Regions from separate parts of the Enterococcus salsurae genome, predicted to be linked through region 1. Evidence: riboswitches for the same ligand, from Rfam matches in the RefSeq annotation. Region 1 holds a riboswitch; each other region holds the start of a gene.
The links. Region 1 has a riboswitch for thiamine pyrophosphate ahead of thiT (energy-coupled thiamine transporter ThiT). Riboswitches for the same ligand answer to the same signal wherever they lie in the genome.
Positions count from the first base shown of each region.

Region 1 (9,868 bases):
CGCTTGCTGGTTTAGAAACGGTGGATTCGGGGACCTTTTTGTTAGATGGCAAAGCCTTTGATCCAACGGATACCAAAGAACAAGAACAAGTGGTGGGGGTAGTTTTCCAAGATTTCCAACTGTTCCCGCATTTATCGGTGTTTGACAATATCACTTTGGCGCCAAAGATGGTGTTGAAGCAGGACAGAGCGACTTATACGGCAAAAGCAGAAGCTTTGGCCAAACAGCTAGGATTGGATGACTTATTGAAGCAATATCCATTTCAATTATCAGGTGGTCAACGCCAACGGGTAGCCATTGCCCGAGCGATGGCGATGAATCCAAAAGTTTTGGCATACGATGAGCCGACAAGTGCGCTAGATCCTGGCTTGCGGCAACAAGTAGAGGCGTTGATCTTGGATTTGAAAAAACAAGGTGTAACACAAATCGTGGTGACCCATGATTTGGTTTTTGCCAAAAACATTGGCGATCAATTGTTAGAAGTATCAGGAAAATAAGGGGGAGAAAAAATGAAAAAATATGTATTATCTTTGATAGCAGCTGCCAGCATCTTGGTATTTGCGGCATGCGGAAATAGCAACGAGACGACTGAAAGTGCCGCCGATAAGGATGAAGTCATTGTTGGGCTGGATGATACGTTCGTACCGATGGGCTTCCAAGATGACCAAGGGGAGATTGTTGGATTTGATGTCGATTTAGCCAAAGCTGTATTTGATTTAACAGGAACCAAAGTGACCTTCCAAGCAATTGACTGGTCCATGAAAGAAACAGAATTGGATAATGGCACCATCGACATGATTTGGAACGGCTACACGAAAACAGATGCCCGGGTCAAAAAGGTATTGTTTTCTGATACGTATATGGAAAACAAACAAGTGTTAGTCACTGCGAAAACAAGCAATATCACCTCATTTGATGATATGAAAGACAAAGTTTTAGGTGCCCAAGAAGGGTCTTCCGGCTATGATACATTCAATAATCAACCAGAAGTACTCAAAGACATTGTGGCAGATAATGATGCAACGTTATATGCTAGTTTCAACGAGGCATTCATTGATTTAGAAAATGGCCGGATCGATGGGCTGCTGATCGATCGTGTGTATGCAGAATACTATTTGACCCAAACAGGAAAGACCGACGATTATAATGAAATTGAAAGCCCATTTGAAGCGGAAGATTTCGCTGTGGGTGTCCGTAAAGATGATCAAGGATTAGCGGATAAAATCAACGACGGCTTGAAGACATTGCAAGAAAACGGGACATTCGCTGAAATCTCCGAGAAATGGTTTGGTGAGGATGTAACGCCAAAATAAACATTGCTTAAAACGTGATGTCGACAGTTACAGACAGCAAAAAAGGAAAGCCAAGCTTTCCTTTTTTGCTGTCCTATATCTATATTTGAAAAACCAGTCTGCCGCCTTAAACTTAAGGCCTTCAGGCTGGTTTTTTGTTTAGCACTACATCATGTCTTACTTAGAGGAGACAGTGCGATTTTACAAATATGGGTGGTCAAGCCTCATTCTCAGTAAGGGCTAAGGCAACTTTTAATGCAGGGACCAATAAATTGATTTGAGATTCACTTAACGATTTGCCATGAAAGAGCAAGTCTTCCGGATCTTGTGTCTGAATGTACTGAATCAATTGGGAAATTTTTAATGCTATGTCGGTAGGCGCATCAGTATTTTCGGACATATTTGTACCTTTAATAATGTAATCTGTGGTTACGCCATACACGTCCGCAATCTCAGCAATCATTTCTGCGTGAGGTTCTCTTGATCCGTATTCCCAATTTGCGTAAGTACTCACTGCCGTTAAACCCAATTTTTTTGCAACTTCAGTTTTTGTCCAGTCATTCTTTTCTCTTAGATCAGTCAATCGGCTTGCGATCGTTTTCAATAGGATCACCTCTCATTTTTATTTTACTCGAAGGACATCTTGAAGGAGGGTTTTTACACTTTATGTGTAAAAAATATATTGATTTACTCGTAATGGGTAAGTATAATGATTTGAGAAGATATTCGTCTATTTTATGTGGTATTTTTTTATTATTTGATGAATATGTTCAATAAAACAAGGAGGATAGGAATGAACAAAGAAGAAAACGAGTTGTTTCGAATGGAACATATCACGAAGACGTTTCCTGGCGTAAAGGCGCTAAGTGATGTTTCCTTTTCTGTGAATAAAGGAGAGGTGCATGGATTAGTTGGTGAAAATGGTGCTGGAAAGTCAACTTTGATGAAAGTGATGTCGGGGGTATACCAACCTGATTCAGGAGAAATATTCATTGAAGGCGTCAAAGTCAAAATGACGAATATTAAAAAAGCACAGGAACAAGGCGTGGCGATCATTTTTCAAGAGTTAAATTTATTGCCCCATTTAACAGTGGCAGACAATATTTTTATCGGGCGTCAACCGACAATGAAAGGGTTCATCCATGACAAAAAAATGCATAGTGACACGCAAATCATTTTGGATGAATTGGGTATCAACTTGAATAGCTATGAAATCGTCAGCCGTTTGAGCGTTGCGCAACAACAGATGGTCGAAATTGCAAAAGCGATATCAATGGATTCGAAAATACTTGTTTTAGATGAACCTTCTGCTGCATTAACTGAAAAAGAAATTGAGCAGCTATTTAAAATCATACGAAAGCTGCAAGAAAAAAATGTTGGGATGGTCTATATTTCTCACCGAATGGAAGAATTGGCGCAAATCTGTGCGCGGGTGACTGTTCTTCGAGATGGTGCGTATATAGGAACTGAGCGCTATGCAGATATTACGACCGAAAAATTGGTGAATATGATCGTTGGCAGAGAGTTGCATAACGTCTACCCTAAACATCAACGAAAGATTGGTGATACGGTATTAGAAATCAACCATTTAGAAAATGAGAGCGGTATCAATGTAGCGGGGATTTCAGTCCGTTCTGGAGAAATTGTCGGCATCGCAGGTTTAATGGGTGCTGGACGGACGGAGATTGCCCGGTGTCTTTTTGGTGCAGATAAGGCATTGAAACTAGATGTACGAATGGACGGCAAACCAGTCAAGATCACTAAGGTCAGTGATGCGATCAAATATGGGATAGGCTATGCGACTGAAGACCGGAAATATGATGGACTGGCATTGCAATTAGATGTTCGTTTCAATGTGAATATGGCTAGCTTAAGCAGAATCACACGCAAGGGAATAGTGGACGATCAAGCGGGGGAAGAAACTGCGCGTAAATATAAAGAAAAACTTTCTATACGCACACCAAGTTTAGGACAAACCGTAGCTAATTTGTCAGGAGGAAATCAACAAAAGATTGTTCTGGCAAAGTGGTTATGTAATGACGTTAACGTGTTGATCGTAGATGAACCTACTAGAGGAATCGATGTGGGTGCCAAGTACGAAGTCTATGAATTATTTAATGAATTGAGTGATTTAGGGGTGGCGATCATTATGATCAGTTCCGATTTGCCAGAAGTTTTAGGCATGAGCGACCGCATATTCGTCATTCATGAAGGGACTGTCAACGGTGAATTACCAGCTAAAGATACAACCCAAGAAGAAATCCTGTATCTTGCAGCTGGATACAATAAAAATATGGAAAACATAAGTTAATCAAAGGAGAATCGATTGAATGAAACAAGTGACTACATTGAAAAAAGAAAAAGAGATTTTTGCTCATCGCTTTAGCTTGAGTACGAGAAAAGCCATATTTTCAGGCATTGCATTGGTTATCCTTTTTATCATATTTGCGATTTTAAATCCAAATTTTATGGCGAAAAATAATTTGATCAATATTCTACAACAAGTTGTGACCTATGCCATCGTGGGGTATGGGCTAACCTTTGTTTTAGTGGGTGGAGGGACTGACCTTTCTGCAGGTGCATCTATGGGCTTATCAGGGATTATTGTCACAACGTTATTAATAGCAGGTGTTCCGCTGCCTTTAGCTATTTTGATTGCGCTGATATTTGGCATTTTAATGGGTGTTCTCAATGGATTTTCAATTGAGGTTTTAGGGGTTGTTCCGTTTATTGCTACCTTAGGTACGCAATGGGTTTTTCGAGGGCTAGCCAATGTGCTTGTTGATGGAAAACCAATTTATACCAATACGATCCCCAGCCAAGATGCGCAACAAGTATTCTATCAGATTGGTGGTGGGCGTCTGCCTGGCGGTATTCCGTATAGTGTATTGATTACTTTGATATATGGACTGATGCTAGCGTTCATTTTATCTAAGACAAAAATCGGCAGACAAATATATGCTTGCGGAAGCAATTTAGAGGCTGCAAAACTCTCTGGGATCAATGCTGTAGGTACAAGGATGTTTGCATACTGTGTCAGCGGATTTTCTGCATGTGTTGCAGGCATCATCGTCACATCAAGAATATCTTCTGCGCAACCTATGGCAGGACAAGGCATGGAGCTAGAAGCAATTGCGGCAGCGGTAATTGGCGGTGTATCCAATAGTGGTGGACAAGGTGCCATCGTCAATACGATTATCGGGGCTTTGATATTAGGCGTTCTGCGGAATGGCTTAAACATTATGGGAATCAGTTCATTTTGGCAACAAGTGATCATCGGTTTTATTCTAGTTGGTGTGATCGCACTGGATGTGCGTAGAAATAAAAAAAAGTAGGGGGAATACAAATGAAAAAGTTTATGCATACTTGTATCTTGATTGTCTGCAGTCTGCTTTTCCTAACCGCTTGCGCAAGCACAGAGAATGGAGAGGGAAGCAGCGATGGCAATGAAACAATCTATTTTTTGACTAAAGTCTTAGGCAATCAGTATTGGTCTGTAGTAGAGGAAGGTGCAAATGCAGCAGCCAAAGAATTGGGTGTGGATTTAGTCGTAACTGGTTTAGCCAATGAAGCTGAAGTTGAAAAACAAGTCCAGCAACTACAAGATGCAGTATCAGCTGGCGCGAGTGGGATCGTTGTTGGTCCGACAGATTCGACAGCGATGGCTAACCCGGTATCAGAAGCGTTTCAATCTGGGATTCCAATCGTCATCGTTGATACAATGATCAATACCGATGATTATTCAGTGGCTTTGATGACAGATAATGTAGAAGCCGGTAGAGAAGCGGCTGAAACAATGCTAGAACTTTTGAAACATCGAGGCATCTCGGAAAGTGAAGAAATGAAAGTTGGCGTACAGATTGGTGCATCGGGATCACAAACAATCATTGATCGCTTGTCAGGGTTCAATGAATATTGGGATTTGCACGCACCAGATACGTGGCAAGTATTGAATGAAGATATCAAGGTCAATGATGGCGATATCACAAAAGCGGTTGGTTTTACACAAGATATGCTGACTGCTTATCCAACGCTAAAAGCAGTATTTGGACCGAACAATGGTTCCACAGTTGGTTTTGTCACAGGTTTGATGGAAGCAAATCGGACGGATATCACATTGGTAGGTTTCGATTTCTCAAGTGAAATCGAGGATATGATTCGTACAGAAGCGTATGATGTTGCCACTATTCTACAGAAACAATATCTAATGGGCTATGAAGGTGTCAAACAAGCTGTAGAGCTCGCTCGCGGCATAGAACCTGATCAAAAAGTCGTTGATACGGGGACAATGGTGATTACCAAAGACAATATTGATGACCCAGAAATTGCAGATATTATCAACCCATGAAACCTATGGAGGAAGTGCGTCTATGCATGAATTTCTATTGAAAATGCGCCAACAATCTAAATCCTATAAAGCCAGAGAAAAAGCCTTCAATGAATTTTCCGACTTTATTTTTCCTTATGGGGAATCACAGCAGAGAAAAGTCACGCGTTTACTGATTGAGTTGTTCCCTAAAGAAAGAGAAAAATTTGTTCTGCTTTACTATATATTACTTAAGGATGCTTATATGACATTACAGGATTTTGATCAAGCGTATCAGATCGTCAAGAAGAAAAAAATCATTTCGGAAAATAGGAAGACTAAGTCTGTATCGCAAGTATTGATTGAAATAGACTGTGGAATTGATGGAGATCTCAATTACCCTTCAGCAAATGAATTATGCAATTCTGCTTTAGGAAGATGATCACGCTTATTGGTTTACTTACTTTGTCGACTCAATGAGAGAAAAAGGTTTCTCATTTCTTGTATATATGCTATTCTTGAAACGTGCAAAAAAAACAAAAAAATAGAATCTGATCACAAAGGGGAGCCAAATGGCTGAGAATGAGTTTACTCTAAACCCTTCGTACCTGTTTCGATCATTCGAGCGTAGGAATTGTGACGAGTTGAAGTATGGAATACTTCTCCTTTGTGAATTGTGACGATTCTGGAGGAGGAGTTTTTTATATGAATAGCAACACAAAAATCTGGGTAGAAGGAACGATTATTGCAGCATTGGCGATGATTCTTTCTTTCATACCTACCAATATTGGGAGCAGTTTCTCAGTTTCTCTAGGTCAAATTCCTTTGACTGTATTTGCGATTCGCAGAGGCTGGCGTCCTGGGTTGATGGCCGGTTTGGTGTGGGGATTATTGCATTTTCCATTAGGCCAAGTGTGGTATTTGAGTGTACTTCAAGTGCTGATTGAATATCCTTTTGCTTTTACTTTTGTTGGATTTGCGGGGCTTTATTCTAAAAAGATTCAGGCAGCAATAAAAACAAATGCTGGAAAACGTGTGATTGCATTACTAATAAACGCGTCGTTACTTGGGGCAACTGCTCGTTATTTCTGGCATTTTGTAGCTGGTTGGATATTTTGGGGTGCCTATGCATTATGGAATCTAAATCCATGGCTATTTTCATTAGTTATGAATAGTGCCAGTGGATTAGCGACAGCACTTGTAACTGCAATCGTTCTCGTATTTTTATATCGGACAGTTCCACAAATATTTTCTCCAAAAGCATAATGGAAATATTTCTGCCTATTCAGTATGTACACGGTTGGTGTACCGCTGAATAGGCAGTTTTCTTCAATATTTTGCGGGACTTAAAAAATTCTCACAGGAAAACTTTTGTTCGCCTTCTTTTTTCGTTATAATAGATAAAGATGAAAAGAGGGATAGACATGGCGCAAAAGAAACGCGCAAAGAAACGCAAAACAAAAAAACAGCAGCAACAACAAGAAAAATTAGTATTGGTCGGCGTCGGCTTATTGTTTATCTTGTTTTCGATATTTGGCTTTTTCCATTTAGGCTTTTTGGGGATGCTGATTGCCAATGGCTTTAGAATCGTTGGCGGCAATACCTACCGGGTTCTTTGTATCGCATTAGCGGCTTATGGCGGTTGGTTAGCTATCAAAACCACTGAAGCAAAATTCCAGCAATTTCGGCGGATTATCGGTTGTCTACTGATATATTTTGGTCTATTGATTATTTTGCATGCCCATCTTTTTGGGAATGTGATCAGTGAACAAACAAATGTACTGCAAACCACATGGATGACTTTGCTGGGGGATATTCGCCGCAGTCAAGTGAGTCAGAATGTTGGGGGTGGAATGACCGGTGCGTTGCTTTATAATGGCAGTTATTTCCTTGTCTCTCAAATTGGCAGTTATATCATAGCTGTTCTTTTGATGCTGGTTGGCGGCTTTTTGTTCAGCAACATGCGCAGCCATGAATTATTGGATCATTTGCAAACGGCAGGGGACAGCTTACAACGTTTCCTAGAAGGTTCTCCGGAAAAACAAGCGCAGAAAGAAGCCCGCAAAGCCGAAAAAGCGGCTGAAAGACAAGCCAAGAAAGAAGCGGAACGCGCGGCTGTTTTGGCAGAAATCAAAGAAAAGAATCAAGTGCGTCCAATGACTGAAGGGGAAAAGTTAGCCAAGGCAGAACAAGCCCAATCAACGGACACCTTCGAACCGGAACAATTGAGTTTTGTGCCGATCGATCATTTTCAAGAAGTCCCTAAAGCAACTGGCACATCCGCAGCGGCATCAGAGATGGCAGATGCACCACATCCTGCAGGCACGTCAAAACCGAGTAAACGGGTCAATGAGGATGGCGAAATTTTAGATGACGATGGCGAAGTATTGGAATTCGAAATCTCAGAAGAAGCGGAGAATCGAGATTACGAGTTGCCTTCTGCGGAATTATTGGATTCGATTCCGGCAACTGATCAAAGCAGTGAGTACAAAAAAATCGAAAAAAATATTGGTGTTCTTGAAACAACGTTCCAAAGTTTCGGTGTCGATGCCAAAGTCGTCAAAGCCAGTCTTGGGCCGGCAGTCACGAAATTTGAAGTTCAACCAGCAGTCGGCGTCAAGGTCAGCAAAATCGTTGGCTTGACAGATGATATCGCTCTGGCACTTGCCGCAAAAGATGTGCGAATGGAAGCACCGATCCCGGGTAAATCATTGATTGGGATCGAAGTGCCAAACAGCGCTATAAGCATGGTTTCTTTCAGAGAAGTGATCGATGCCCAGCCAGATCATCCAGATCAACTATTAGAAGTGCCCTTAGGACGGGATATCTCAGGGCGTGTCCAAACCGCAGATTTGACGAAAATGCCGCATTTATTGATTGCAGGCTCAACTGGGAGCGGGAAATCTGTTGCAATCAACGGAATCATTACTAGTATTTTGATGCGGGCCAAACCCCATGAAGTCAAATTGATGATGATTGATCCAAAAATGGTTGAACTGAATGTCTATAATGGCATCCCTCACCTGTTGACACCTGTCGTGACCAATCCGCGAAAAGCCGCGCAAGCTTTGCAAAAAGTCGTCAAAGAAATGGAAGAACGCTACGAAAAATTTGCAGCGACAGGCGTAAGAAATATTACCGGCTACAATGAATTGGTCATTAACAAGAATCTAGAAGATGGTGAAAATCGGCCAATCTTGCCTTTCATTGTCGTGATCGTTGATGAATTGGCGGACTTGATGATGGTGGCCAGCAATGAAGTGGAAGATGCAATCATTCGCTTAGCGCAAATGGCGCGGGCCGCCGGTATCCATATGATTTTGGCCACACAACGGCCTAGTGTCGATGTCATCACCGGAATCATCAAAGCCAATGTTCCTTCAAGGATGGCTTTCGCCGTTTCCAGCGGGGTCGACTCTCGGACGATCATTGACAGCAACGGTGCAGAGAAATTGCTGGGTCGCGGAGATATGCTGTATTTGCCGATGGGTGAGAACAAGCCAATCCGTGTCCAAGGTGCCTTTATTTCCGATCATGAAGTCGAACGAATCGTTACCTTTGTGACGGATCAGCAAGAAGCCAATTATGAAGAGAAAATGATGGTCACTGAAGAAGAAACGAGTACCAGTACTAGCGGTCAACCGCAAGATGAGTTGTTTGAAGAAGCCAAAGCGTTGGTGATCGATATGCAAACAGCAAGCGTGTCCTTATTGCAACGACGGTTTCGGGTAGGATATAATCGCGCTGCGCGTCTAGTGGATGAATTAGAAGCCCAAGGTGTGGTTGGACCATCTGAAGGAAGCAAACCTAGAAAAGTCTTGATCGAACCACAACCCGAAGAAATCCCTCCATTTGAGGAATAAATGCTGTATCCAAATACCTGTAAAGAAAGGCAAGAGGAATCATGAAGCGCAAGCATATTTTGTACCGCGATGTTGCCGATAAAATCAAAGAAGATATTTTTTCGGGCAAGTATCCAATCGGCTCATTTTTGCCGACAGAAACCGAGTTGGAGGCTGTCTTCAATGTAAGTAAAATCACGGTTCGTAAAGCAATCGAACTATTGGCTGCTGATGAGTATGTCGAAAAACGTAGTGGGCGAGGAACAACAGTATTAAGCAATCGCCCCTACAATCGGTTGTCAAAAGGGACGACTTTCAGTCAGCTGTTAGAAAGAACCGGCAAAGAATATACAAAAAGAAATATTGAATTTACCCAAGTAAGCTTATCCCCTGATCATCCGGCTTATCCATTGATGGGCAAAGATGTG
Region 1 is NZ_BAAHWY010000004.1:148,985-158,852, reverse strand. Features, by position in the region: gene ACYVRS_RS10880 (amino acid ABC transporter ATP-binding protein) at 1-497, shown strand, start outside; gene ACYVRS_RS10875 (amino acid ABC transporter substrate-binding protein) at 510-1,313, shown strand; gene ACYVRS_RS10870 (helix-turn-helix domain-containing protein) at 1,510-1,896, opposite strand; gene ACYVRS_RS10865 (sugar ABC transporter ATP-binding protein) at 2,086-3,603, shown strand; gene ACYVRS_RS10860 (ABC transporter permease) at 3,623-4,627, shown strand; gene ACYVRS_RS10855 (ABC transporter substrate-binding protein) at 4,639-5,640, shown strand; gene ACYVRS_RS10850 (hypothetical protein) at 5,663-6,040, shown strand; TPP riboswitch at 6,150-6,249, shown strand; gene thiT (energy-coupled thiamine transporter ThiT) at 6,304-6,864, shown strand; gene ACYVRS_RS10840 (DNA translocase FtsK) at 7,023-9,461, shown strand; gene ACYVRS_RS10835 (GntR family transcriptional regulator) at 9,503-9,868, shown strand, end outside.

Region 2 (9,868 bases), on a different contig from region 1:
CATCGTCTAAAGTCGCAGAAACGTTGGCGAATGAAACAGGCGTCGAGTTAGCAGTCTTGAATCCAATAGAAAGCTTGACGCAAGAACAGATGGACAATGGCGAGACCTACCTATCCGTAATGGAAGACAATTTATCGGCTTTACAAAAAAGTATCAAATAAGGAGGCGCTCCGTGCGTTATATCGATGTAAAAGACTTAACCTTTTATTATGATGATGAACCAGTTTTAGAAGACATTTCTTACTATGTAGAAGATGGAGAGTTCGTCATCTTGACAGGAGAAAATGGGGCAGCCAAATCCACCCTGATCAAAGCAACACTAGGCTTGCTGAAACCGTCAAAAGGACAGGTCACAGTAGCTAGTCAAAATGTGGCAGGTGAAAAATTAAGTGTTGCGTATATTCCCCAGCAGATTGCTTCTTTCAATGTGGGTTTTCCAAGTACAGTTTTGGAATTGGTAGAATCTGGCCGCTATCCTAAAGATCGCTGGTTCAAACGTTTGACCAAGCGTGATCACGAACATGTACGTCGCGCTTTGGATGCGGTGGGTATGTGGGAGATGCGCAACAAACGGATTGGAGAACTATCCGGCGGGCAAAAACAACGGATTAGTTTGGCACGGATTTTTGCCACAGATCCTGATCTGTTTATTTTAGATGAACCAACGACGGGAATGGATGAACAATCACGTAATTTATTTTATGAACTATTGCGGCACAATGCCCATGATCATGGCAAATCGATTTTGATGATCACCCATGACCACGAAGATATCAAAGAATACGCGGACCGTCAGATTCGCTTAGTGCGGAAGGAGGATTCACCATGGCGCTGCTTTCATATGAATTCATGAGAAGGGCTTTTTTAGCCGCTATTTTTATTGCAGGTATCGCACCGATGCTAGGCGTCTTTCTCGTGATCCGTCGCCAATCTTTAATGGCAGATACACTTTCCCATGTTTCATTGGCAGGGGTGGCTTTAGGGTTCTTCCTCAATTTGAACCCGGATCTAACCACCTTGCTTATCGTGGTGATCGCAGCCATCATCCTGGAATATTTGCGAACATTATATCGAAGCTATTCGGAAATATCGATTGCTATTTTAATGTCAGGCGGGTTAGCCCTTGCACTGGTCTTAATGAATCTTAGTGGTGGGAATTCTGCGACAAGTATCCAATCATACTTATTTGGGTCAATCGTGACGATCACCCAAGAGCAAGTCTGGATTTTAGGCTTCCTTTTCTTGATTGTTTTTGCTTTATTCTTTTTGTTCAAGCGGCCCATGTATATATTGACATTTGACGAAGATACCGCCCATGTGGATGGTTTGCCGATTCGTGTGATGTCGATGCTGTTCAATGTCTTAACAGGTGTGGCCATTGCCATGATGATTCCCATCGCAGGGGCACTATTGATCTCAGCCATCATGGTCTTGCCAGCAGCCATCAGTATGCGTTTAGGTAAAAGCTTTAATGCAGTGATCTTGATCAGTGTCGTGATTGGCATGATCGGTATGATGACGGGATTGACGAGTTCGTTTTATTTAGACACACCACCAGGAGCCACGATCACGTTAGTTTTCATCGGTTTGTTCTTACTCATCAACCTGATCAAACGGATCATCATTCTCTTCCAACGAAAACAACGGCTAAAATAAACCGCTTTATGAAAAAGAAACGAAGAATCAGCGTTTCTTTTTTTTATATTCTAATCAAACCCGAACGTTTTAAACTTATTTTGAGATAATGCTCGCATTTATTTCAGAAAAGCCTTATAATAAGGCGAATAAACTAAAGGAGTTGTCTGGTGTGAAAATACGTCGCAGTGAACGTCTGATCGACATGACCCACTATTTATTGAATCATCCCCATGAACTGATTTCATTGTCTTTTTTTGCGAAGCGTTATGCCTCTGCAAAATCATCGATCAGTGAAGATCTTTCGATTATCAAAAAGACTTTCAAAGAGCGTGGAACTGGCCTGTTAGATACTGTACCTGGCGCAGCGGGCGGTGTTTTTTTTGTGCCTGAAATCTCAAAGGAAGAAGCGTATGCATATGTAGAAGGATTGGCAGAACGGTTGTCGGAACAAGACCGTTTACTACCAGGCGGCTATGTGTATCTTTCAGATTTATTGGGGGAACCAGAACTGTTGCGGCAAGTTGGCCGAATCATTGCGTCAAAGTATCTTGGTGAAAAAATCGACGCGGTCATGACGGTGGCGACGAAAGGTGTACCCATCGCACAAGCCGTTTCTTATTATCTGAATGTCCCTTTCGTTATCGTTCGTCGGGATTCTAAAATCACTGAAGGCTCAACTGTGAGCGTAAACTATGTTTCCGGATCTTCTGAGCGGATCGAGAAGATGGAATTATCCAAACGCAGTTTAAAACGCGGTTCTCGCGTGTTGGTGGTCGACGACTTTATGAAAGGCGGCGGTACGGTCAACGGGATGAAGAGTTTGATCGAAGAATTCGAAGCAGAACTCGTCGGGATCACGGTATTTGCTGAAACGAAATTCAAAGGTAAGCGGGCAATCACGGATTATAGCTCATTGTTGTACGTCGAAGATGTTGATACACAAACCAAAACGATCTCGGTTGTACCAGGAAATTATTTTACAAAAGAAGCTGAATAATTGAAACACCTTGCTCGCGGATGTTCATCTGAAGCAAGGTTTTTTTTTAATTGGTCTAGGTGCAAATAACGCTAAACATTGAAATTTACAATCACTTGGGCTAAACTAATTATAGGATAAACCAAAGGGCAGAACATGTCCCAATCGATAGGAGTGGAATACGTGGAAGCACGTTATGCAATTATTTTGGCAGCTGGTAAAGGCACACGCATGAAATCAAAGTTATACAAAGTCTTACATCCAGTTTGCGGGAAACCAATGGTCGAGCATATTATGAATCGTGTGGCTGTAACTGCACCTGAAGAGATCGTTACGATCGTCGGTCACGGCGCAGAAATGGTGAAAGAACAACTAGGGGACCGCACACAATACGCCCTTCAAGCTGAGCAGTTAGGGACAGGGCATGCAGTTGTCCAAGCTGAAACATTTTTGAAAGGCAAAAAAGGGACAACACTTGTGATTAGCGGGGATACACCGCTTTTAACGACCGAAACATTGAACAATTTGTTTGATTACCATCAAGGCAAAAACGCCTCAGCCACAATTTTAACTGCCCAAGCAGACGATCCAACCGGTTATGGCCGTATTTTGCGTGATCATGTCGGCATCGTAGAGAAAATCGTTGAGCAAAAAGATGCTACAACGGAGGAAGCACTAGTCAGAGAAATCAATACAGGGACGTACTGTTTTGATAATGAGCTGCTTTTTGATGCCTTGGCAAAATTAGATACAGACAATGCGCAAGGGGAATATTATCTAACGGACATTATCGAGATCTTGAAAGAAGAAGGCAAAATTATCGCGGCGTATCAAACCGAAGATTTCAATGAATCATTAGGCGTGAATGATCGCTTGGCATTGGCCGAAGCCAATCGATTGATGCGGATTCGTATCAATCAAACCCACATGCGCAATGGTGTCACGTTGATCGATCCGGCAACGACTTACATTGACGAAGGTGTTGTGATCGGTTCAGATACATTGATTGAAGCAGGGGTCGTGATCAAAGGCCAGACAACGATTGGCGATGATTGCATCATCACAGCCTCGTCGCAAATCATTGACAGTCAAATCAAGGATCATGTTACGATCAAAGCATCTGTTGTCGAAGAAAGTATCATTCATGCAGGAGCCGATGTGGGTCCTAATGCGCACTTGCGGCCAAAAGCTGAAATCATGGAAGGTGCCCATGTGGGCAACTTTGTTGAGATCAAAAATGCCACGATCGGCGAAGGAACCAAAGTTGGTCACTTAACCTATGTTGGGGATGCAACATTAGGCAAAAATATCAATGTCGGCTGTGGTGTCGTATTTGTCAATTATGATGGCAAACATAAATTTAAAACGACTGTCGGCGACAACACCTTTATCGGTTCGGGTTCAAATTTAGTTGCACCATTGGCGATTGCTGAAGAAACGATGATCGCAGCAGGATCCACGATCACCCAAGATGTGCCCAAGCACAGTATGGCGATTGCACGTGCCCGCCAAGAGAATAAAGCGGATTATGCAAAAAAACTGCCTTATCTAAATGAGAAATAGCGAAATGACTTGATTTATTCACGAAAAATGACTACTATTTATTAGGAAGAAGATTCTAGTAAAATAGTCGTCATTTTTTATTAGTTACACGTAAAGAAAGTGGAGGTTCTCATGTCAAATCATTATTTTGATCCAAGATTGAAGATTTTTTCTCTGAACTCAAATCGTCCTTTAGCGGAAAAAATCGCAGCTGCAGTAGGTGTCGAATTAGGTAAGTGTTCCGTAAAACAATTCAGCGATGGCGAAATCCAAGTGAATATCGAAGAAAGTATTCGCGGTTCACATGTCTATGTGATCCAATCGACCAGCAGTCCTGTAAATGATAACTTAATGGAATTGTTGATCATGATCGACGCATTGAAACGCGCAAGTGCGAAGACGATCAATGTGGTCATGCCTTATTACGGCTACGCTAGACAAGACCGAAAAGCACGTTCAAGAGAACCAATCACAGCAAAACTTGTAGCAAATATGATTGAAAAAGCCGGTGCGGACCGTATGGTGACACTTGACTTGCACGCATCACAAATCCAAGGATTTTTCGATATGCCAGTCGATCATTTGATGGGTGCGCCATTGATTGCCAATTACTTTTTAGAACGCAATATCCAAGGAGATGACGTTGTTGTCGTTTCACCAGACCATGGTGGCGTGACGCGCGCGCGCAAACTGGCTGAGTTTCTTAAATCACCCATTGCAATCATTGACAAACGTCGGCCTAAAGCCAATGTAGCTGAAGTCATGAACATTATTGGTCATGTTGAAGGCAAAACGTGTGTCTTGATCGATGATATGATCGATACGGCAGGAACCATTACACTAGCGGCCAATGCCTTGAAACAAGCAGGTGCCAAAAGTGTCTATGCCTCATGTACACACCCAGTATTGTCAGGCCCAGCTTTGGAACGGATCGAAGATTCTGCCATCGAACATTTGGTTGTGACTGACTCGATTTATTTGCCAGCAGACCGCAAATCAGAAAAAATCGATGAAATCAGTGTTGGTGCGTTGATGGGCGAAGCCATCAAACGAATCCATGAGAACAAACCTGTAAGTCCATTGTTTGAATCAAAATTATCTATCTAATACTTGGCGATCCTTCAAGTATGTTGTATCCTCCAGTTGACCGAGACAGCTGGAGGATTTTTATATTTGATTGGTATCGGAACAATAACGCTTCTTTTTTTACAGAAGTATGATATGCTATGAGAGGACTTACAGTCCAAAAAAAAACAAATAGAATCTAATCACAAAGGGGAGCCTGAAAAGGCTGAGAATGAGTATACTCTAAACCCTTCGTACCTGTTTCGGTCATACGAACGTAGGAATTGTGACGAGTTGAAGTGTCTGACACTTCTCCTTTGTGAATTGTGATGATTCGAAAAGGAGGAGTTTTTTTGACGAAAAAAATTGATCTGCGGGTATGGACGGAAGGGACGATGATTGCGGCGCTTGGGGTGGCATTGTCTTTTATTCCAGTACAATCGGTCAATGCAGGGTTGGATCTCTCGCTGGGATTGGTTCCTTTGGTCTTGTATTCCTATCGCCGCGGTTTTGTGCCTGGTGTGACAGCTGGCTTCATGTGGGGGCTATTGAACATACTGGTGGGTAGTGCCATGAAAAATTTCATCAGCGTCCCGCAAATTATTTTTGAATATCCTTTTGCCTTTGCCTTTGGTGGATTTGGCGGGTTGTTTGCCAATCGGATCCAACAAGCACTGCGGAACAAAGCCAATATCGCTTATTGGTATATCGGGATTGGTGGATTTATCGCCGTGGTTTGCCGCTGGTTCTGGCATTTCTGGGCGGGGGTATTTGTTTGGGGAATGTATGCACCAGAAGGTCAAAGCCCCTATGTCTATTCACTGATTTTTAATGGCGGGTCCGTAGTGATCAACACCATATATGTTAGTGTTGTGTTGATATTATTAGCCAAAACCGCACCAAAATTATTTTTGCCGAAAGGATAAAATAAAAAATGTCATGCCCGCGAGTCGTGTGGGTCATGACATTTTTTTGTCCATAAAGCCAAAAGCTAGATCTTCTTGATCAATATCTAATGTCCATTTTTTTTGGTTGGCGTAGTAGCGCAACACGGCAATTTGATCAAGGGAACTTTTGTTGACTTGGCTGCTTTTCAAACCGGAGTCTTCCATCAGATAAATCGGGATCGTGAATGTTTTGTCGATCAATTGATCTTGGCTCAAGCAGAATAAGACACCTTCTTGCATGACACTACGGAGTTCTTTCAGTAGATTGAAGTCTAATTTTTCGACAGAAACAGCTTTTTTGAAGAAAGAAATACGGTCGTTGATTTTTTCTAAGACGATTCGGGTGATTCGATCGGCTAAAATGCGGTAATACTCGTCCAAGTAGCGGTAATATACACGGGAGCGGTTGTCTTTCAAATCAAAAAAGACAAAGTTGTTTTGCAATTTATAAAAAAACGGTGAATGCAAGTGGGTTTTCATATGGCCAAAATATAACAGTTCTGAAATCTCTAACGGTGTGAGTTCCTTCAACATATCGAAATCATTGAAATCGACCCATTTCATTTCTTCCGTGACGCGTCCTTTGTTCAATTGCTGGAAGAAAAGTTGCACATTTTCGATGCCGCGAATCACTTTGAGGCCAGTGTGGCCGTCAAATTCACCAAATTCGCTGGAAGGATCAAGCAAAAGCAGATTCTTGGGTTGATGCACAATGCTCTTGTTGAAATCTTGGGGGGCAAGCCCACGGGTCAAGACGGCATTGCTGGTTGTATCTATATGTACGTAAATCGTATTGGACATGCCGGTTGATCCCTCCTATGTAATATGTTCATTCTACAACAAAGCGCTGAAAAATGCTTGTATCTTTTCGTTTAAAGTTATATTACAAAATAACAGAAAAAACAATTTTTAAGCTCCACCCCCCTCTTTGCCTAAACATTTCTTTTCTTTTGGTAAAATAACTGAGCAAAATTGGCGCTATCAAGAGGTTTTTGGTATGATAAAAGGAGATAAAAATTGGAGAGATATGAGATGAAAAAAAAGAAGAGATTCAGGCGCTGGCTCAGCAATCTTTTTTTGTTATTATTGCTTTTAGTTGGACTCGTGCTGGTATTCAACAATCAAATCAAAAACTTCTTTATCAAGCAGACCGGGGATGCATACGCGGTCAGTGAAATCAGTCGTGCCGATGTCGAAAAAAACATGGAAGCTGACACGACATTTGATTTCGATGCAGTGGAGCCGGCCAGTTCAGAAGCAGTGCTGAGAGCGCAACTCAGCAATAAAGTATTGCCTGTGATCGGGGGCGTAGCGATCCCAAGTGTGGCGATCAATTTACCGATTTTCAAAGGGTTATCCAATGAAGCCTTATTATATGGTGCAGGGACTTTGAGCCCTACGCAGCAAATGGGTGAAGGCAATTATGCCTTAGCCAGTCACCGCGCACAATCGCCGGAACTGTTGTTTACACCTTTAGATGATGTGGCGATCGGTGCAACGATTTACATCACTGATTTGGAGAATATTTATACCTACACCGCGACTTCAACAGTGCGGGTCGAGCCAACAGATGTCTATCTTTTAGACGAAGTGGAAGGACGCAAGATGATCACATTGATTACCTGCGGCGAAATGGGTGGTATCACTCGGCGGGTCGTGCAAGGGGATCTGCAAGCAGTGACACCTGTTGCTGCAGCCACATCAGATATGTTGGCTGCATTTAATATGGCACAACGAACATTTTAACGTGAAGAATAGCGAGTGGTAGGTCAACAGCCGTGTCATTCGGCTATTCTTTTGTTCTTTAAGGAGATTTCTGATGAAAGCCAAAAAAGTAACGACCGTCGATTTCGTGTTGCAACGAAGGGCGTTTCAAGAAAGCCAGCTGACCTTTTCATTCTTTGACAGTCATTCTGCAGGCAGGGCGTATTTTGGCCAGCACATAGAGGAACAAGGCTGGCAGATCAACACACGTCAAGGCCGCTTGTACCTCAGTTGCCGTCTTGAAGAAAATCAAATGATCATTTATGATTTGTTGCATGAAGCCGATACGCAGTTTTCATGGCAAAAATACACGGGGGTTGTCGAAAGTTTTGCCCGCAGTCGATTTGCCGCAAGTGTCTGTTGGCGATTGCCTGACCATCCGCTATTTTCGGAGTTTTTCACCCAGCAAGGCTATCAAAAGGTGGCAGCCGGCTTTCAAAAAACATTGGTTTATAATACAGCCTTGGTTTTAGGTGGCGGCGGGGCTCATGGCGCATATCAAATAGGGGTCTGGCAAGCGCTGCAAGAGCGCGGCATCAATTTCAAGTGGATCACGGGTACCTCAGTGGGGGCGTTGAATGGCGCATTGATTTTGATGAATGATGTGGAAGCAGCGGTGGACTTGTGGGCCAATATTTCTAATGCCAAAGTTTTGCAATATCCGTTGGCAGAAGCCAAAGCGCAGACGTTGCGAGAAATGATGGACCAGACGCATTCCTTAGTGGTGACCGCATTGAAAACCAATGGTGCGCGCACGGAACCATTAGCCGCTTTATTGGCTTCAGTATTTGACGCAGAAAAATTTGCGCAAACGACTAGACAACTGCTGATTTGTACCACGCGACTGCCTGATTTCAAAGAAACGATTTATACCTTTGATCCTGCAGATACGGCAGAGAACCTGCAATGGCTGTTGGCTTCAGCATCTTTTTACCCGGCGATGCAAGCCCAGCAAATCAATGGTACTTATTATATCGATGGCGGCTACCGCAATAATCTGCCGATCGATGTAGCCATTGCACAAGGCGCAACAGAATGTATCACCGTGGATGTCCAAGGACCCGGCGTCAATAAAAAAATCAATGTGCCGGAAAATATCGCGCAAATTTCTCTCGGTTCCCCGTGGACGATGGGCAGCTTCTTGATCTTTGATGCCCAAAGGTCTTTAGACAATATGACCTTGGGCTATTTGGAAACGTTGAAAACCTTTGGCAAGTACCAAGGCTATTGGTATACTTTTGAGAAAGATGCCCAGTTCCAGCGTCCATGGCGACAGTGTTTGCGTTGGTTGAAGCAAGAGCACGCGTATCTATACGAAGAAATCAAAAAAACTGATTTCTTAAAAAAACTGCGTAAATTTTATCAAGGGGATATCCCAGTGGCCGAGTGGGGACGGATCTTGTTGGAGTGCAGCGCCAAGACATTACATTTGCCGCCAACAGTCATTTATGAACCAGCAACGATGACCCAAGGCATTGCCAAAAAAATTGCGCAAGAAGCCAATGGCGGTAGCGAAGCGTGGTCCATCAGTGAGTGGCTGACCTTTTATAAAGACCGTTTTTACCTTTTATCGGAGCAAAATCGTTTTTTGTTCTTTTATCGAACACAAGCCTTATCCACACCTGCATTGCAGCAAATCCGCCGGCGATATCCTCTGCTTGCGACGCTTGCTGCTTATAGTTATTATCTTTTGAAAGGAGATAGAGATGGAGAAATTTTCTTATGAAATCGTTGAAGAGATTGCCGTTTTGTCAGAAAACCCGAAAGGATGGCGCAAAGAATTGAACTTGGTCAGTTGGAGCGGACGGCCGCCGAAGTTTGACTTGCGAGATTGGGCACCTGATCATGAAAAAATGGGCAAAGGCATCACATTGTCCAATGAGGAATTTGAAGGGTTGAAAAAGGCATTGGCGTCAATGTAGTCGCCAACCGCCAA
Region 2 is NZ_BAAHWY010000001.1:826,920-836,787, reverse strand. Features, by position in the region: gene ACYVRS_RS04105 (metal ABC transporter substrate-binding protein) at 1-161, shown strand, start outside; gene ACYVRS_RS04100 (metal ABC transporter ATP-binding protein) at 173-853, shown strand; gene ACYVRS_RS04095 (metal ABC transporter permease) at 826-1,656, shown strand; gene purR (pur operon repressor) at 1,808-2,635, shown strand; gene glmU (bifunctional UDP-N-acetylglucosamine diphosphorylase/glucosamine-1-phosphate N-acetyltransferase GlmU) at 2,798-4,177, shown strand; gene ACYVRS_RS04080 (ribose-phosphate diphosphokinase) at 4,289-5,263, shown strand; TPP riboswitch at 5,421-5,522, shown strand; gene thiT (energy-coupled thiamine transporter ThiT) at 5,575-6,147, shown strand; gene ACYVRS_RS04070 (hypothetical protein) at 6,181-6,969, opposite strand; gene ACYVRS_RS04065 (class A sortase) at 7,201-7,914, shown strand; gene ACYVRS_RS04060 (patatin-like phospholipase family protein) at 7,988-9,658, shown strand; gene ACYVRS_RS04055 (YdbC family protein) at 9,639-9,854, shown strand.
Region 2: it holds a riboswitch for thiamine pyrophosphate, as region 1 does, so the genes downstream of both, thiT (energy-coupled thiamine transporter ThiT) here and thiT (energy-coupled thiamine transporter ThiT) in region 1, are expected to answer to the same signal.

Region 3 (9,868 bases), on a different contig from region 1:
TATATCACCCACTCCGTGGATTTGACCTAAAAAATAGCACAAAAAAACTGGCCGCAGCCAGTTTTTTTTTTAGAAAAATTCACCTGTATCCCAGTATTCAGCAAGTTGTTCATTCAACATATCTCTATCTAATGGTTCTCTCACATCATCAAACATGTCTTCCACCGGTACATCCCCCACTGCTTTGATACAGACAGGATAATAAGGTACGTTGACTTCTTCTTTTGTCAGTCTTTTTTCGATCTTGATTTTATGCGTCCAATCCGCCCCCATATCGTAAATATAGGTCAACGATGTGCATTCTTGAAAATCTTGATCGATCGTTGCCTTTTCACTGGAAGAAGAAATACCAACACCAAATGACTTTTGTCCAGCAAAAAAGAGATAGACATGGTTGTTCATCCACTCAAAAGCGATCTGGATCAAGAGATGGAGCTGCTCATAGCTGATCCCTGCAGGAATGACCAAGCGACGCCAGATTGGCGGACGATATCCTTCTAGATCGATTCGAATCTGATAGGCCGCTGGTTGATCATCAGTCTCATCAAAGACGGTATTTGTTATTGGAAAAGGCACCACTTTTTGAGAAGCAGCTGCGATCCGAGGATCATCGACGGGCAAAAGATCATGCTCTTCCGGTTCCACATCTCTGATCATGCGCATCATGGCCACTTTCTTATCTTCCGACCAAAATTGCGGTTTTGACATTCGTGAAAAAAAAGTTGGTTGTTTTTCTGCGAAAATAAAGATGATTTCTAAGTATTGGCTTTTGGTCAAGTGTTTTTCTTTATATAAACAGTAATAAAAATCTTCTATCGCACTTTTGGCATAGGGTAGATAACGCAAACTATACGGCACTTCTTGCGGGATCAACTCAGTGTAGAGTTCAGTCACAAATGCTTTATCTTTTAATTGACTAAGCCCACCAACAAGTTCTGCACAAAAGATCAGATAAAAGACTGGATCCAAATAATGTTCTAGATCATCATCACTGACAATGGTTGGTCCACCATACAAGTCTACATGATCCATCATTCGGTCGATGACTTTCGCTAATCGCTTTAATGTTTTTTCCAAATCAAAACCGCTCCTTCCTATCAGCTTTACTTTGACGAAAAGAGCGGTAAATGTCAATCTTTTTTTTAATGGGCCAGCATTTCCTGAGCAATCTCCAAACCAGTCATCTCAGATGGATAATAAGTTGGCCAATGGTCCATCTCTTTCAGCAAGGCTTCTTGACTCTCATTGCCAAAATAAATATGGAAATGGTGCGCTACTTCAGATGCGATTGCATGATCACTGAATTGAATATATTTAAATGCGGCATCTTCATCATCGGTCTCAAATAAATAGCGTACGCCGCGATTTCCCGCTTCATAAGTCAATATTTCTTTGCCTGCATAGGTATACGTTGCTTCTTTTTCAGTTCCGTCGTCAAACACAAAGCGCATGGTTTGATCGGTGATGTTGATTGAAGCAACATCTGTTTGATAACCAGTTGTATAGTAGGCTTTGTATTCTTCCGCAGTCATCTTTTGTGTTTGTTTGGCTTTGTAATCAAAGACTTGATCCAATGTCCCATCTGCTAAGAAAGGATATACGGATTGCCAATCGCCAGCCCAATCAGATAAGGGACGATCTTCTACTGCATGATCGTCAAAGTAGCCATTGTAGACGGTTTTTTCTTTTTCCGTTTCCGCAATTTCTTTGTCATTGGCTACATCTGTGGTTTTTCTTAAAGCATCACGGTTTTGTTCCATAATAGAAATATAGTTTTCACCATTGTCCATTTGTTCTTGGGTCAAGCCTTCTAACGGATTCAGCACCGCCAGTTCAACACCGGCTTCTGATGCCAACGTCCGGGCGATACTATCTTTGGCATTTTCCTCAAAATAAATCGTTTCGATCCCAGTTTCAGTCACAAAGTCTTTCAATTCAGTAATTCGTGAAGCAGAAGGCTCTTCACTTGGAGAAAGTCCAGAAATCGGCACTTGTGTCAATCCATATTCTAGTGCCAAGTAACCGAAAGCCGCATGCTGTGTGACAAAGTGACTTTGTGATGGATTGCTGAAGGCTTCTAGATATGATGCATGCAATGCTTCCAGTTCCTCTAGGTAGGCTGTTGCATTTGTATCAAAAGCAGTTGCTTTTTCTGGATAGGCTGCACTTAATTGATCACGGATTGCTTCAACTTGTTTGATTGCTATACTCGGCGCCAACCAGACATGGGGGTCTAATTCATGAGAATGACCATCATCCCCGTGGTCATGATCGTGGTCGTGGTCGTGGTCATGGTCGTGATCGTCATCGCCAGGCAACAAAATCATGCCTTCTGTCGCTTTGACAACTGTCACATTTCCTTCATCGAGTGTGGTTTCAATCGAGGGTACCCACATTTCCATATTTTCATTGTTATACACAAAGACATCGGCATCTTGGATCGTGGCCATATCTTTTGCAGAAGGTTCATAGTCATGGGAATCTGTGCCAGCAGGCATCAGCAATGTCACTTCCCCTTCGTCGCCAACGATTTGCTGGGTAAAGTCATACATTGGATAAAAAGTCGCAACGACTTGAATAGGATCACTGACAGCTTCAGCAGAAACAGCTTCCGATTGATTCGTGCTATCAGTCCCTCCTTGACCGCAGGCTGCCAACCCAAGCGCTGTTATCGATAATAACGTTATTTTAAAAAACTTCTTCATTTTTTTGAAACACTCCTTTTTCATTTTCCTTCTTTCTTACTGACGAAATAAATACTATGAAATCAATTACGGTTTACGAAAACAAAACGTAAAGATTACGTTTTACTCTCAATTCACTACTTTACACAACTAATTTCAACCTGTCAATATCATTTTTCATGTTTTTTTATATGATAGATTCTTCATATAAAATCGCTTCAGTCATCAAAAAGATCTCATTGTATCTGTTGCCGCCTTCGTCTCTATAGTTGTTCTTTCTCAGTTGATGTGCTACACTGTGGTCATTCAATTGAATATTTATCCACTAGGGGCGCTTTATGCTGAGATAGACTTTGGTCTGGTCCCTTTGAACCTGATTTGGTTAGTACCAACGTAGGGAAGTGGCGACGCACAACTTTTTGCGTTCCCATTTTTCTGTCTGCATGTGGATAGTTAAAGGGGGAACGCTTTTTTTGCGGGCAGAATGATCAGAAAGGAGAGTTTAAAATGGAAGCATGTCAAACAGGAATGATCGATATTACAGGGTGTCGGGTAAGTGTATATCCAATGAAAGACCAGTTCGCCACCCAAATTTTAACGAGTATCAAAGAAACTGATACCAGTGCAGTGTGGAAGCAAACGGATCTCTTCAGCACATTGTACCGAGGAGAACCGGCAAGTGTGGTAGATGCGGCAGCAGCATTGATGATCAACGCCTATGAGCCACACACACATCTTGTTGGTGAATTTACATTTTCGAAAGGATGCCCAGGGGATCATGCTGGCGATAGTTACTTGAATGGCCAACAAGCAAAACCAAATGATGCCAATAACATAGCGAAAGGCGATTTTCTCGTTGATTGCAAATACTCCTTCTATGCGTTTGGTGAAAACAATTATATGGAAGAAATCGCCGCCATCGTTGCTTTGGCAGCTGATCATGGATTGAAGCCTCGCTCGGCGCACTATGTAACACTCTTATCGGGCACTGCCAGCCAATTATTCACCTATTTTGAAGCTGCATTGGCGTATGCCCATGCGCACCTTTCCCATTATGTCTTAGAGGCAACGATCTCTGTCAATAGCCCCTCTAAGGAGGTGGCGGCACATGTTTAAATGGGCTTTAAAAGATGTGATCATGGTGGGGATCGCTTCATTGATTTTTGGGGTCATCTATCTGGGCGCCGTTCATTTCGGCCTGCTATTAGGGACACTTCTGACCCCTTTTGGCCTATCAGTTCTGGCCAATGAATTCATTTTTGGTGTTTGGTTCATGGCCGCAGCTTTTGCAGGCTATGTCTTGCGGAAACCTGGTGCCGCGACGATCACAGAAATGATCGCTGCTTTGCTGGAAGTCTTTATGGGCAACTTTTATGGCCCAATCATTTTTATCAGTGGGTTTGTCCAAGGAATTGGTACTGAAGCAGGATTTGCGTTGGGGGGCTATCGGCGCTACGGCTGGTTCCCGTTGATCACAGGTGCGATCGGTGCAACGATCACTAGTTTCATATGGGGCATTATCCGGTCAAATTTCGTTGATCTAAAATGGCAGCTCCTACTGACGATATTTGTGATTCGCTTATGTTCTGCCTTATTTTTCTCGGCATTTTTGATCAAGATCGTCTGTGACCATTTGACACGTATGGGTGTATTGAACAGTTATCCAATTGCTGCAGATCCGACCTTACAGGTCGCTGGAAAGACGTCTCGATGAGCTTACAATTAACAGATTGTCAATTTGCTTGCGATCACCAGACAATCACAGCTTCTTTCGAATTACATCCGGGAGAAACCAAAGCCATCTATGGCCCTTCCGGGTCAGGAAAAAGCACCCTCTTTCGTATTCTTGCAGGATTGAGCCAAGAGGTCTTCTTGTCAGGAAGCTATACCATTGATGCCCATTCTATCGATGATTTATCCGTTCGTGCACGCGCCACACTGATTAGTCTGATGTTTCAAAATCCTGATACTCAGTTTTGTATGCATACCGCCAGAGAAGAATTGCTTTTCTGTTTAGAAAATCGCGGGATTGCGCCAAAAGATATGCCGCAACGTGTGGAGGATGCCCTTTCTTTTTGTGAGATCGAGGCCCTTGCCGACCAGCCATTGCGCACGTTATCCGGTGGCCAAAAACAGTTGGTTGCTTTGGCTTGCTGTCTAGTCATGGAAAGTCGGTACTTATTGTTAGATGAACCTTTTGCCAACCTTGATCATCAGACGCGCAAGCAATTGGTCCAAAAATTACGTCAGTTGCAAAGCACGCACAATATCGGTATCCTACTGATTGATCATCAAGTTTCATATGTTACAGATTGGGTTGAACAGTGGTTGATGATCGAGGCGCAATTCCTTTCACTCGATCAAGAAGCCATTTTGGCGTTGGAAAGTGTGATTACCAACAGATTGCCGGTTCCTTCTATAGAGGAACCCGCATCAAAAGAAGCACTAGTTTTAGAAGATCTTCGCTTTTCAGCGGGATCTCACTCAATCCATCTGCCAACATTTCACTTGCCAGCCGGTGGCCTAATCGGCATCACTGGTAAGAGCGGGATCGGCAAATCAACTTTCTTGAACGTCTTGTTGCATGACCATCCTTATCAGGGCGTCGTTCGGGTCAATCAAAAAAACATTGCCACAGTCAAACAAGCGTTCACCCAAATGAGTTGGATCATGCAAAATCCCCAAGATCAGTTCATCGCCACCACAGTTGCAGACGAATTGCGGGTTGGCAATCAAGACATTTCAATTGAGTCCTGCTTGGCCCAGCTGCACTTAGATGAAAAAAGCCACACCTCCCCTTTTCTATTGAGCCAAGGGCAACAGCGGAGATTGGCAGTTGCCAGCTTTTTGTTTCGCCCTGTCCCCATCCTGCTCGTGGATGAGCCGACATATGGCCAAGACCTTGAACAAGCCTGGCAGATCATGCAAATGCTGGCAGATAAAGCCAAATCTGGCACGCTGGTCCTCATCGTCAGCCATGATACGGAACTATTGCAGGCATTTTGCAGCCAGATCATTGATTTCAATCTTTATCTAACGGAGGATGCCTATGAAAACACTCAACCCAAGCGTCAAGTTATTCGTGATTTTAGCACTCGCATTGGTCATTTCTTTTCAAACAAATAGCAGATTGACTCTGTTGGTCACGATTGTTTTCTTATTGCTGACGCTCAAAGAATTGACGATCAAAAAAACTTGCTTGTTGTTCAGCCTCTTATCTCTGTCCGCATTGGGTGTATTTTTTACCGGTCTGATTTTTTACCAGAATCAAACAACGCAAGGTAGTCAGACGCAAGCGATTCAGTATGGCATAGACATGGCAGCGCGCGTCTATTGCTTCGGGATATTAGGGACGGCCTTTACTGCCTCTACCAAAATTGATGACTTGATTTATTCATTACAACAACAAATAGCTTTGCCACCTGTCTTTGCCTATGGCTTAATGGCAGCTTTTCAAATTGCCCCCATCTTGCCCACCGAATACAAACATATCAAGCAAAGTTTGCGGTCCCGCGGCATGACTGTCGGTCCCTTCTCAATGACCTTCTTGATCCCACTGCTCGTCAAGTCAGTCCGCTGGTCAGAGTTATTGGCCGATGCGATGACATCAAGAGGTTTTGATCCTGCTGCCAGCAGAAGTTATGCAAAAACCTTCACGATCACCCGCCGAGATTGGCTATTTATCCTTTGTTGTTTGACCGGCAGTTTGATTGGTACATTTTATTTATCGTAAGGTGAAAAGGACCATTTCAATATGAAATGGTCCTTTTTAATGATCCAGTTTTGACTTGATACAATGTCACAAAAATCGTCGTTGTTAACACATACAAGGCGAAAACACCATATAAGCAATGAATAAAAAACATCGTCCGTTGATTGATCAAGCGTCCCAGATGCGGAAGATGAAAAATAGGCTGGCCAATCAATTGGCTTTTGTGGATAGCCTTTTGCTCCAATTGCTGTTGATTGTCACCAATCGTGTAAATCATCGATTGATCGTCTTCTATCGCCACGATCCGGCGGGTTTGCATCTCTTTTCCTTGATTGATGTAATAGGTCACTTCGTTTCCAACAACCAAATTGTCTTCAGTCGCCTTTTTGACGAACAACACCGTTCCTTCTGCATACGTTGGCATCATTGCATCTGTGGTAACGACAGCCATTGTGAAACCAAATACTTTCGGCACCACGATCATCAATAATGAACAGAACATGAACAGTAAAAAAACAAATGAGAACAAAATACTTTGCCTTGAAAATTTTTTCAACGTATCACTCCTCTATTTGGTTACTGATTAACTTCATTTTATAACATATAATTATTTTACACAACATCAAAAAATAAATAAATTATAGATAAAATTAAATAAATGTGTTATTTTAATTTTCTAAATATATAAGTAAAATTGACTTTAACTTATTTTTTATATTATTCTAAAAAAGAAGATATAAAAGGAGTTTTAATCATGAAGAAATTAAATAACGATATAAATATTAAAATAATTTTACCGTTTTTGCTCGTGTTGATTACTTCCCTCAGTTTGGTGTTGATTTTGATCTCTCAAGCGATGTTCCCTACCGATGATTTAGCCTCCATGAACAAAAAAGAAGCGTGGCTCTATTTTCCTGAGAATCAACCTGAGACAGTATTTAGCAGCAATTATGTGAATTCCTTACCAAACATAAAAACCAATGAAACCTTCATTATGGAACGAGAAATGACCACCGATCATTCCTTTCCAACGCTATTGCTGATTGGGGATCACCAGAAAATCACCGCTTATCTGGACGACGAATTATTGTTTTCAAACGATTATAGCCCTGACAACGTGATGACCAGTTACCCAGGAAAAACACTGTCTTTCGTGACATTACCTCAAGATTATCAAGGGAAAACCTTGCGTATCTATGTATCCAGTCCCTTTGACAGTTTTGCTGGATTTCCAGCTGATGTGTATGTCGGCACAGCCAACGCCTTGATTGCTTATGTCTTCAAACACTCGATCCCAAATATCTTTATTCTTTTACTCACAGGGCTGATTTGTATATTTACTCTGTTGAGTATCGGATGGCATTATATACGCCATAGAAAAATACGTGTATCTGCTTTGCTGCTCAGTTTGTTTTCACTTTTTGCTGGTTTAGAAGCGGGATTTAGTGATATGTTGGGTGGACTGCTGTTTCGTTCTTCTTTCAACTCACTGATCTTGAACCTATTAACGATCGTGACACCCATGTGTTTGATTGGTTTTTATTATGCCAAAATGATTTATGCCCGTAAATACTATGGCAAATGGATCTTGTTCCATTACTTGTTTGGTCTTACGGTGATGTCATGGGGACTTTACGCCCCTCAACAAATGCCAAACATGCTGAATTATATCCTGTTGCTGAACATTGCAAGCACTTTCATCACGGCTTTTGCTGCCATTTATGAAGCGGTCAAAAAGAACCATTTTTACGTTTTATGTGCGCCATGGGTAGTCGTGGCAGCCATCGGCCATTGCTTTATTTATATTCTTGATGTCTTGCATCTTCGACAATCTGCTGTCAATTGGTCATCTTTGCTCTTTATGATGTTGGTCGTGATTTTCACTTGTTATCACTTATTGGCTTATTTCTTCTCATATGAAGAAAAAACAAAGGAAAATGACACCACCACCATGAAAATGCGTTTATACGAAGAGCAGCAGCGCCTTTTTCCTCACAAAACCGCGAAATGGCATCAGACGATCGATGCTATTTCACACCAAACGCAAGTGATAAAAGAAAAGCTTGAAGAACAGCAAATGACCGCGGCTTTCGAAGGCATATCCGAGATTGAGCACCAAATCGATACCCATAAGCTGGAACAGATAGACGACACACCTTCTCTACTGACGATGCTTTTGACTACTTATGCGCGCAAAGCCGCCAAAAAAAGTGTTGCCTTTGAACACCAGATCGACACCAGTCTGTTTGCTGCCTTCCAGGAAGAGGATCTGTTGCCATTATTTGTCCACTTGTTGGATTATGCATTTAGACAGGCATATCAACACAAGGATCCTAAACAACGCCAAGTTGCATTGCGTACGGAGGAAAAAGAGCAGCAACTCATTCTTGCTTGTTCCTTCGCAGTGCTTGAAACGCAGCCATTGCATGACAAATCAGCAGACTTGCGGCATAAGCAAAACCACCGTGATATGCTAGGGCTCAAGCGGATTCTTCGCACCTATCAAGGGGAATGTACCATAGACGATCACCATGATACCCGCAAAGTGACGCTCATAATCAGCCGCTACGCAAAAGGATTGATAGATTAGGTCTTATTGACGGGTGCCTCTGTCGCAAAAAAAGCTTGCATTTTCCGATTGAAGCATATAGCATATAGATTAGATAGACACACATGGGACAAGTAGATTTATGATGGTTACAGAGAGTCGAAGCAAGCTGAAATTTCGACACCCGCTGATAAAACGAACCTACCGATGTGAATGACCGCAAAACGGTCGGTGGAAAGGCCTTATCCTTTAGCGAGTTGGACTAGCAATAGTCAACAAAGGTGGTACCGCGAAATCCAAGCATTTCGTCCTTTTATAGGACGGGATGCTTTTTTTATTTTTAAGGAGGAATATGAATGACACAAAAAAATGACTTTACAGAATGGTATATCCAAACGATCCAAAAAGCTGAACTGATGGCCTATTCTCCTGTGAAAGGCTCGATCATTTTTCGCCCGGATGGCTTTGAATTATGGGAACATATCCAAGAAGAATTCAACCGTTTCTTGAAAGCTGAAGGCATTCGCAATGCCTACTTCCCAATGCTGATCCCACAAAGCTTCTTTATGAAAGAAGCAGATCACATCGAAGGTTTCGCCCCTGAATTGCCTTGGGTCACTGAGGTTGGCAATGAAAAATTAGAAGAACCGCTTGCTCTGCGTCCAACTTCTGAAACCATGATTGGTTCAGCCTTTTCAGATTGGATCAACTCTTATCGCGACCTGCCTTATGAAATCAACCAATGGGCCAATGTCTTCCGTTGGGAAAAGAAAACTTTGCCATTCTTGAGAACCTCTGAGTTTTTATGGCAAGAAGGACACACTGCCCACGAGGGGGAAGAAGATGCCCGCAAACGGACGATGCGGGTATTAGACGAATATGCCCGCTTATGCGAGGAATTTTTGGCGATCCCTGTATATAAAG
Region 3 is NZ_BAAHWY010000003.1:241,781-251,648, reverse strand. Features, by position in the region: gene ACYVRS_RS09400 (NAD(P)/FAD-dependent oxidoreductase) at 1-30, shown strand, start outside; gene ACYVRS_RS09395 (plasmid pRiA4b ORF-3 family protein) at 70-1,077, opposite strand; gene ACYVRS_RS09390 (metal ABC transporter solute-binding protein, Zn/Mn family) at 1,143-2,705, opposite strand; TPP riboswitch at 3,002-3,101, shown strand; gene ACYVRS_RS09385 (YkoF family thiamine/hydroxymethylpyrimidine-binding protein) at 3,192-3,800, shown strand; gene ACYVRS_RS09380 (ECF transporter S component) at 3,793-4,398, shown strand; gene ACYVRS_RS09375 (ABC transporter ATP-binding protein) at 4,395-5,810, shown strand; gene ACYVRS_RS09370 (energy-coupling factor transporter transmembrane component T) at 5,734-6,417, shown strand; gene ACYVRS_RS09365 (S24/S26 family peptidase) at 6,434-6,952, opposite strand; gene ACYVRS_RS09360 (hypothetical protein) at 7,151-8,986, shown strand; gene proS (proline--tRNA ligase) at 9,301-9,868, shown strand, end outside.
Region 3: it holds a riboswitch for thiamine pyrophosphate, as region 1 does, so the genes downstream of both, ACYVRS_RS09385 (YkoF family thiamine/hydroxymethylpyrimidine-binding protein) here and thiT (energy-coupled thiamine transporter ThiT) in region 1, are expected to answer to the same signal.